DNA from 2 places in the Rummeliibacillus sp. SL167 genome. Region 1 is predicted to be linked to the other one. Evidence: riboswitches for the same ligand, from Rfam matches in the RefSeq annotation. Region 1 holds a riboswitch; the other holds the start of a gene.
The links. Region 1 has a riboswitch for preQ1 ahead of queD (6-carboxytetrahydropterin synthase QueD). Riboswitches for the same ligand answer to the same signal wherever they lie in the genome.
Positions count from the first base shown of each region.

Region 1 (5,349 bases):
AGTCTTATAGTAAATAAATAGATTATCAATCGGCAGTTCCATACACAAAAAATACACGATAGGAAAGTTCTTTATAAATAAAATTTTATTAGTTTTTCAGGCGTGTTAATTATCCAATTATATCCATAAAATTAGGTATTCGTTGATTTTCGCTACGCTACGGGGTCTCATCTATTCGCTTTTCCCGCGGGAGCGTACACTAACATTGTTATTTATTTAAACAAATGGAAATATCAAACTAGTTCTCACTCTATCTTGACCAAGAAAAAAATTTTTTCACACGAAAAAACTCTAGCAAACGTTGATATAACAACATTTTAAGAGGGAGTCGAGCAATCCTCCGCTCCAATCGTTATAAATGACGCTAAAATACAGAGCTTTTCAAAATTACACCAAACAAACATCTCTAATTTTTGTAAAATCAACACGCATGAAATTTTATTAGTTTTTATACACTATTCAATTAAAGAGCAACTTCATAGACGGAAACTAGTTTTTTTGAAGCAATCAAAGCTTACAGCCAGTTGATTCCAAACCTACTACTCAAATCTTGAGGTAATGTCTGACTATATCAATACTGTGAGACAAACGAACAGTCCAAAATCTCCACTTCATGCTTCATTTTTTTGATGGTCCTTCAATTGTCGAAGAATTCGTTTTCTATATGCCACAAGTTGCCATATTGTTAATAAAATCACGATCCACAAAAAAGGTTCCTTTACACTGAAACCAACAGAAGACTTACCGCCTGCTAACGGCAAGATAAACATTAATACGATCAAATAAGTCATCACCGCCACTTCGACATAAAAATGCATCATTCTATCTTTGATCGCTGGCGTATATACACTAAACAATAATAATCCGAACCCTACTATCATCCAAGTGATATTTGGAAAGGCTTTCCATATCGTCCATTGCTGATAGAAGTCAAAACACATTAATAATGTGGCACCCAATAACCCACTCACTAATTTAAAAATATTCAATTCTTACATTCCTTTCGATTCAGCATAGCTTAATGCAACTTCATCTCGTGTAGCCTTTTCCTTATCCTCTACCAGGGTTAGGTTAAAACATTTGATCTTTTCAAGCAGTTATCACATTACCTATCTTTTGCCCATTACTTGAGTCATACTGCCTGTTTGATACACGATAAAAGGGGCATTTATCCATTCTTGTTTATACGAAAAAACCGACAAACCCTATTTTATACGCCTCTCTTATTCCCCCATATATATGTATGTAATTGAGGAAGTACCTTCACGTTTGTCACATCATCATCCGAAAGAACTTTTTCGATTAACCATTCATACTTTTGTAAAAGTTTATGGACTAACTTTAAATGATCAGTTGTAGTAATATCAGCATTTCCAACTTGAAAATAGAAAGAAACATCTGGATAACGATGATGAACCTGTTTACCAAATTCATAGTCCTCATTATTGAAAATAACAACTTTCAGTGAAACTTGGTGATCATTCTGTCCCCTTTTCAATTTTGCGAATATTTCATCGAGAACCGCAAAGTTTGTTTTCATCCCTGAACTTGGGGGCTTAGGAGAAATAGTTAGTGCATCTATTTCATAAAACCATTCCTGCCACTTGCTTCCTTGGGTTTCTACACCGATCTGTATATTTTTTTCTTTTAATAAAGATATCAAATCACTGAGGTTTTTCAATAAAGCAGGGTTTCCTCCCGAAATGGTTACAAACGAAAAACCATCTCCTCCAATATGCTTTAACTCATCCCATATTTCTTCAGCTGACATTTGCACAATTTGCTCTTTCCCAGTACCATCCCACGTAAAAGCAGAATCGCACCAAGAGCAGGAATAATCGCAACCTGCTGTACGAACAAACATTGTCTTTTGACCAATAACCATTCCTTCACCTTGAATGGTGGGACCAAAGATCTCCATCACGGGAATTTTACTCAATTTCCATCCACTCCCGTCTAGCTTCAGCATAGCTCGTCGGTGTTTCGAACAAACGTACAAATTCAACACGAGCATCATTGCCTAAATTTTTCTTGTGCAAAGCTTCTGCCATTTTTTCGTAAATCCAAACTACGATATTCTCTGCTGTTGTATTCATTAGAGGAAGTGTCTTGTTTAAATAGCGATGATCCAAATGAATTTCAATTTTTTCTTTCCAGATATTCTTTATATCATTAAAGTCGATCGTTAAACCTCGATCATCTGTGAATCCGCTGATACCAAATACAACTTTATACGTATGACCATGCAGATTTTTACACTTTCCTTCATAGCAGTGTAGATGATGAGCGGCATCAAAAGTAAATTCTTTGCTAACGAGCACTCGTTTCGAATGATATTTCAATTGCTTTCGATCAATATCTTCATCTATCTTTTGTAACTGATCGATAATTTCAAAGTCATACATATTTCAAAACTCCTTATAAAGTGAAACTTCATCAGTGGGGGTTTTCTTCAGCCCCACTGAAATAAAAGAACTCAGGTTAAAAGCGCCACGTCCTATGGCAACACCTGAGGGGCCAACATCTTGCCCGCCCGAACCAATCTTACGGGCAGTTGATCTCTCATCTATCTTTCTCGTTTCTCTCTATATCTTGAGATGGGGGTCTTACTGCCCGTTAATGCGGGATAAAAAAACAGCACCTTAAGAAAAGTACTGTTTTCTTAGTTTTTTTAAGAGGGTAGCTAGAACCTCTGTAGCGTATGCAATTTTCCTCGCAAGTGAGATCTCCACCAGTTCAAAAACAAGCACTAAGTAGAGAATACTGTGCGGATAAGTTCAATGGGTTTAATTATAGTATTCATTTTATCTTTCTATTATCAGTAAATCAAGGTTGTACGTATATCTTTTAGCATCCAATGTTTCACATCCATTGAATAAATGCTATAAATTTCGACAAGATTAGTGCTAAGTATAAAGATAGATGAATTTTTAGGGGGCTTTTCATGAATATTGCAGATCGACTCGTGATTATTGGATTCACTATAATAGCAATCGTTATGATCACTATTGTTATTTTTCTAGTATATATGATGGTATTTGATCGAAATCAAAAACGGCATGCCGTTTTAAGAAACTATCCAGCCCTCGGCAGAATCCGATACTTTTTTGAAAAAATTGGTCCTGAAATGCGTCAATATTGGTTTAACACAGATCTTGAAGGCAAACCATTTTCACGATTGGACTACGAGCATATTGTAAAAGGAGCAAAATATATGAGAGAAGTTGCTGCCTTTGGCTCAAAACGTGATTTTGAAACAGGAGGTTTTTATGTTCGTAATGATATGTTTCCTAAGTTAACGGAAGAATTAAAATTGGATCAATACGTAAAAGTCAAAACAAAACGATATATTTTATTGAAAGATCCACTATTTTCACAGCGAGAAGAAAAATGGGAGGATGAGGAGTCATCTGCCTATTTATTACATGATGATGATGCCATTGTCATCGGTTCTAAAACCAAACATCCATTTGTCGTAAAAAGCCTTATTGGAATGTCAGCGATGAGTTATGGTTCCTTAGGAAATCAAGCGATTACAACATTATCGGAAGGATTGGCTTTAGCGAAAGGAACATGGATGAACACAGGTGAAGGTGGTCTTTCTCCCTATCATTTAAAAGGTGGGGTTGATATCATTATGCAAATTGGGCCTGGATTATTCGGTATTCGAGATCAAAATGGAGAAGTAGATTGGGATGAGCTAAAAAAGAAAAGTGAAATCCCAGAGATCAAGGCCTTTGAACTCAAGCTCGCTCAAGGTGCCAAAGCACGAGGTGGACATATTGATGCTGAAAAGGTGACACCTGAAGTGGCAAAGATCCGAAGAGTAGAACCCTATCATTCAGTAGATAGTCCAAATCGGTTCCATCAGTTTAATAATATAAAAACGATGTGTGACTTTATCGAAAAAATTAGAAATCATACTGGTAAACCAGTTGGTATGAAAATTGTTGTGGGTGGAAATGACAGTATTGAAGAATTAGCAAAATATATGAAAGAATCTGGAAAAGGACCGGACTTTATAACCGTTGATGGCGGCGAAGGTGGTACCGGAGCCTCCTACCAAGAACTAATTGACAGTGTTGGTCTACCAATTAAATCGGCATTGCCAATTGTTGTGGCAACATTAACAAAATATGGGGTTCGACATCAAGTTAAAATTATCGCTTCCGGCAAAATGTTTACACCCGATCGAATTGCTATTGCTCTCGCAATGGGAGCAGATTTAGTCAATATCGCTAGAGGATTTATGATTACAATAGGCTGTATCCAAGCAATGAAATGCAATTCCAACGCCTGCCCAGTTGGAGTTGCCACTACCGATCCTGATTTACAAAAGGCATTGGTCATTGATGAAAAAAAATACAGGGTAGTAAATTACCTTATTACTCTTCGAAAGGGACTATTTCGTATTGGTGCAGCTGCCGGCATCGATTCTCCTGTCCATTTTAAGCCCGAACATATTATGTATAAAGATGATAAAGGTGTTGTCATCTCTTTAGAAACGATCCTTCAAAAAATTAAACAACAAATAATAAAGTGAAACCTCGTATAGAGTTGTCTGAAATGCAATTTATCATCCATTGACACCACTGAAAAAGTCGATGTGCTTTCAAAGATAGGAGAAAAATCACCTTTTGACTCATCATCAAAGAAAAAATAGTTTCTTATCAATGAAAAGATAGTTTTCAGTGGTCTCAAATCTTTCATACAAATATTAAAAATTTTTATAAATACATGCAATTCACAGCAAGATTCTAATGATGGTGAACTAGCAAAGAGAATCGTTACCTTGCCATCCGTTATTGTCACCTCAGCAATAATTCATCCTATCTTTCCCTCATCAACACGCCGAGATTCATATTTTTTTGACAATCATAGAGATTAATGATACGATAACCATTGATTTTTTATAAATCCTATCAGAATACTCGGAGGTTACTATGAGAAAATATTTTTCGCTTATGTCACTGCTAATTGCATTAACTTTAGTTCTTGTAGCATGTGGCTCAAACAACAACAAAGATGAAAAGGAATCTTCAACGTCTAAAACAACAGACTTGTACGATACGATTAAAAAAGAAGGCGTTTTAAAAATTGGAACAGAAGGCACTTACCCACCCTTCACATTCCATGATAAATCAAACAAGCTTACTGGCTTCGATGTTGATATTGCAACAGAAGTAGCAAAACGTTTAGGTGTAAAGGCTGAATTTAAAGAAACACAATGGGACGCCATGTTTGCTGGACTTGATGCCAAACGATTCGATATGATTGCAAACCAAGTAGGTATTCAACCAGATCGTCAAAAAAAATACGATTTTTCTGATCCATACATCGAATCAGGTG
Region 1 is NZ_VCBM01000001.1:838,858-844,206, reverse strand. It holds gene FEZ13_RS03810 (hypothetical protein) at 612-989, opposite strand; gene queE (7-carboxy-7-deazaguanine synthase QueE) at 1,211-1,939, opposite strand; gene queD (6-carboxytetrahydropterin synthase QueD) at 1,932-2,405, opposite strand; PreQ1 riboswitch class I at 2,657-2,699, opposite strand; gene FEZ13_RS03795 (FMN-binding glutamate synthase family protein) at 2,945-4,543, shown strand; gene FEZ13_RS03790 (amino acid ABC transporter substrate-binding protein) at 4,944-5,349, shown strand, end outside.

Region 2 (5,349 bases), on a different contig from region 1:
GTTTCCATTAATAAAGAAAGCGATTCCATTATTGAAATCTGTGAAACATATTGTGGTCATGCAAGATGGCCTGGAACTACCTGAATCAGCACCAGATAATATTCATTCATATGAACAGTTGATAGCCGATGCAGAAGAATATGAGTTTCCAGAAGATTTAGATGAAAATATGCCAGCGGGAATGTGTTATACGAGTGCAACTACAGGATTTCCGAAAGGTGTTGTTTATACACATCGCAGTATAGTGCTGCACAGTTTAGCACTTGGTTTAGTAGATTCATTTGGACTTCACGAGAATGATATAGCAATGCCTGTTGTCCCTATGTTCCATGTCAATGCATGGGGAATACCATTCGCAGCTGTTAATTTTGGCACAACTCAAGTATTGCCTGGACCTATGTTCACACCCGCGTTGCTGTTAGATCTAATCGAGCAAGAAAAGGTGACCTTAACGGCGGGTGTACCTACGATTTGGCTAGGCGCATTAAAAGAATTAGAAGAAAAACCAAGAGATATATCATCCCTGCGTGCCATTGTTTGTGGTGGATCTGCATCACCAAAAGGACTCATCAAAGCCTTTGAGGAAAAATATAAAGTGCCATTTATCGTAGGATACGGGATGACGGAAACAACGCCAATTGTCAGCCTGTCTACTTATACATCTGAAATAGAACAATGGTCAAAAGAAGATAAACTAAATATTCGTGCAACCCAAGGTTTAACAGTACCATTAATCGAAACACGCATTGTAAATGATGATGGAGATGCTCCGTGGGATGGTAAAACGATGGGCGAGTTAGTCATAAGAGGACCATGGATCGCGGATAAGTATTACAATGATGAAAGAACCGCGGAAGCATTTAAAGATGGCTGGTTATATACAGGTGATATCGCGGTGATCACACCAGAGGGTTATATTAAAATAACTGATCGAGTAAAAGATCTTATTAAAAGCGGAGGAGAATGGATCTCTTCAGTGGATCTTGAAAATGCTTTGATGACACATGAAGGGGTGTTTGAAGCCGCAGTGATTGCAGTGCCAGATGAAAAATGGCAAGAAAGGCCACTTGCCTGTGTAGTTCTAAAAGATGGGAGCACAGCAACAAAAGAAGAGCTTTTTTCCCATTTAGAAGGACAATTTGCTAAATGGTGGATACCTGATGATATCGTTTTCTTAAAAGAGATTCCCAAAACATCTGTAGGAAAGTTCTTGAAAGCCAAACTTCGTGAGGATGTAAAAGGACGTAAACCATGATAGATTATGTATGCATTCATAGATTTATCCCACCTTTAACGGGCAAGTAAGATCCCCATCTCAAGATATAGAGAGAAACGAGAAAGATAGATGGGGGATGAAGAAAACCCCCACTGATGGAAGCTTCACTCTATTAGGTTTTTCAGATATCTACAATAAGAAAAAGAGCATTTCAATGAAAGTTTCAAAGAAATTGCTCTTTTTGCGTGTAAACCGTCTATTCTTCTATCAATTTATTAAAATGAAGGCGCTTATTTAATAGCATCATCACAGGAATACCTACAGCCATGACTGCAAATTCACCAGCCGCGCAAGTAAGCCATGTCAATAAGAATGGTTTAAGTGCAAATGGGATATCTCCCACAAGTTGGATCTCTATGGCGATTAGGAACATCATAATCGTAAATACGATCGTATTAAAGATCATACGTGTTGCCTGTCCTTTAATAAAGCGAGCTGACCAAATAGTAATGGCAAGCGATAAGATCGATTGCCCAACACCAAATGCTAAATCATACATACCAAGCGGTGAAAACAGATTGGCGATGAAGACTCCTAAAACAATACCTATCATATACTTTTTGTTAAAAACAACAAGATGATTGAACATTTCTGATAGACGAAATTGTATAGCATTGTAGCCAAAAGGTTGGACAAGCATTGTTACAGCAATATATAGTGCTGCAATAATCCCGTTGATAACCATTGATTTTACTTTCAATTTTTAGTTCCCCCTAGTTTTTTTACGTGGGATGGTTTCGAACCGCGATATTGTTAGAAATAAATTTACATTGTAAATATATTAAATGGAAATGTCAAATCATATTTTTGAAAATAGAAATGTATAACGCAGTAGATTGTTTAAAAGATTCACAAAACGGACACATTTTATAAAATGTATGGAGAATCCTTATAAACAAGCATTTCATCGCAGTGAAGCGTTGAAGTTCAACGCGATAAACTAATTTAAACATTCATAATATTATTGACGGTTATAAAAGTCTTCTGTAATAATTACTGTGTTTAGTTACTAAAAGAATAAGAGACAACAAGAATTTGAGGGGGATATTATGAAGAAAACGAAAAAGTACGCATTGCTTTTGATGACAACTATCATCGTATTAGCTTTAGCTGCGTGCGGTAGTAAAAATAATTCGTCATCTGATACAAAGGATTCTAATGCAACAGAAGGCAAAACATATAAAGTCGGAATTACACAAATTGTAGAACATCCATCATTAAACCAAGCTACAAAAGGTTTTAAAGCGGCTCTTAAGGATGCAGGATTAAAAGTTGAATATCAAACTGAAATCGCTCAAGGGGATCAAAGTGTTAATACGACAGCTGCCAATAACTTGGTAGGAAGCGGCGTCGATCTAATCTTTGCTAACTCTACACCAAGTGCACAAGCGGTAGCTGCGGCAACATCTGATATTCCAATTGTTTTCACATCGGTGACAGATGCAGTTGGTGCAGAACTTGTAAAATCAATGGAAAAACCAGGTGGTAATGTAACAGGTACGGTTGATACACATCCTGATGCTATTCCAAATACAGTTAAATTTTTATCAGAACAATTAGGTGCTAAAAAAGTAGGAATGGTGTTTAACTCAGGTGAACAAAACTCTCGTGCACAAGTAGATATTGCGAAAAAAAAAGCAAAAAAAGCGGGCATCACAATTGTTGAAGCGTCAGCATCAACATCAGCAGAAGTAAAACAGGCGACAGAATCATTAGTTGGTAAAGTGGATGCCTTTTATATCATTACTGATAATACAGTTGTGTCAGCTCTTGAGTCAGTACTAGACGTAGCAAATGATAAGAAAATTCCTGTAATGGTAGGGGAACTTGACTCTGTAGCACGTGGTGGTCTTGGAGCATATGGCTTTAACTATTATGATATCGGTTATGAAGCAGGTCAAAAAGCAGTGGAAATCTTGAAAAATGGTAAAAAACCAGCAGATATCCCTGTTGCATATCCTACAAAATTAAAACTTGAAATCAACAAAACAACAGCAGATAAAATTGACGTAGACGTCAAAGATGAATGGAAAGCAGAAGTAGTTAAATAGATAGGAGATGATTCTTTATGTTTACAGCAATTTTCGGCTCAGTCGAGCAAGGGATCATCTATGCAATCATGGCACTCGGAGTGTATATTACATTCCGAGTGTTAGATTTTCCTGATTTAACAGTAGACGGTAGCTTTGTAACAGGTGCCGCAACAGCAGCAACAATGATCACATTAGGATACAATCCGATCATTTCCACAATATGTGCAGCATTGGCTGGCTTTGCTGCTGGTTCCATTACAGGTCTTTTGCATACGAAGGCAAAAATCAATTCACTATTATCAGGGATCTTAATGATGATTGCTTTATATTCGATTAATTTACGAATAATGGGGCTGACAATAGATACAGCTGTTGGACGACCCAATATTCCACTTGCCAATTCCGATTCATTATTCACAGCATTCTCTGAATTCTGGGGAAAACTAGGAATCGATAAAGCTTTCAATGGTATGTTATCAAACATGGGAGTTGAACATGTTCCAAATACTTGGGGCACAGTTTTCATCATGTTTATTTTGACTTTTGCGATTAAGTTTGTCCTTGATTGGTTCCTCAAAACAGAAATTGGTTTAGCTATTCGTGCAACAGGTGATAATGGCAAAATGATCCGCAGCTTTTCTGCAAACACCGATACATTAACCATCTTAGGCTTGGGGTTATCCAATGGTCTAGTTGCACTATCAGGCGCTTTGATCGCACAATACGGTAAATTTGCAGATGTTGGTATGGGCATTGGGATGATTGTGATTGGATTAGCTTCTGTTATCATCGGTGAAGCTATTTTTGGTACCAAAACAATTGCTCGTACAACGTTTGCTGTTATTTTCGGAGCCATTATTTATCGAATTGTTCTTGCACTAGCATTGCAAGTTGAATTTTTAGATACAGGTGATATGAAGCTAATTACGGCTGTTATAGTAGTGATCGCGTTAGTTATCCCAACTTTAAGAGCAAAGCAAAAAGAGAAATCCCGCATAGCTAAACGCCGTGCTGAACATGCTAGAGCAGTGAAACAGGAGGGGAAGAGGAGTGCTTAAATTAGAAGGGATCAATAAAATCTTCAACGAAGCGACACCCGATGAAAAAATTGCTTTAGATAATATTCATTTAGAGTTGAAAACAGGTGATTTTGTCACTGTTATTGGTAGTAATGGTGCTGGTAAATCTACGATGATGAATATGATTTCAGGGGCCTTAACACCAGATCTTGGGAAGATTGAGATTAATGGCAAGGATGTCACTAGACTGCCAGAACATAAACGGTCGCATTTTATCGGTCGTGTATTCCAAGATCCAATGGCAGGTACAGCGCCAACAATGACGATTGAGGAAAACTTAGCAATCGCTTATTCACGTAATCAAAAAAGAACGCTTCGAATAGGTGTAGATAAAAAGCGCCGAGAATTTTTCAAGGAATCATTAGAAACATTGCATCTTAATCTTGAAAATCGTTTAAATGCCAAAGTTGGTCTGTTATCTGGTGGAGAACGCCAAGCTCTGTCATTATTGATGGCTACCTTTACAAAACCAAATATCCTTTTACTAGATGAACATACAGCTGCTCTCGATCCATCAAGAGCAGAGTTAATTACTAATTTAACAAAACAGCTTGTAGAAAAAGATAAACTAACAACGTTGATGGTTACACATAATATGCAACAAGCCATCGATTTAGGAAATCGTCTAATTATGATGGATAAGGGACAAATTATTTTAGAAGTCGAACCATCTCTGAAAAAAGATTTACAAATAGATGACTTGATGCTTCAATTCCAACACATACGCGGAGAGAAAATGGTATCCGATCGAACTTTATTAAGTGTGTAAAGTATCTAAAGAGCCTTGTAATCGGTAAAGATCTATTTGGAAAAATAAAAAGATCATTCGGAGAGATACTGATGGACGAGGTTTTTAAAGAGTTGAATATTATATCAAATTGAATATTAGGCGACTCTCTCGGTGTTAAGAATCCTAGGTTAAATAGGGTTCTTAATACCGAGTTTTTCTTTGCTGGCTGTA
Region 2 is NZ_VCBM01000002.1:154,475-159,823, forward strand. It holds gene FEZ13_RS12155 (long-chain fatty acid--CoA ligase) at 1-1,255, shown strand, start outside; gene FEZ13_RS12160 (QueT transporter family protein) at 1,473-1,961, opposite strand; PreQ1 riboswitch class I at 1,984-2,028, opposite strand; gene FEZ13_RS12165 (ABC transporter substrate-binding protein) at 2,326-3,327, shown strand; gene FEZ13_RS12170 (ABC transporter permease) at 3,345-4,367, shown strand; gene FEZ13_RS12175 (ABC transporter ATP-binding protein) at 4,360-5,157, shown strand.
Region 2: it holds a riboswitch for preQ1, as region 1 does, so the genes downstream of both, FEZ13_RS12160 (QueT transporter family protein) here and queD (6-carboxytetrahydropterin synthase QueD) in region 1, are expected to answer to the same signal.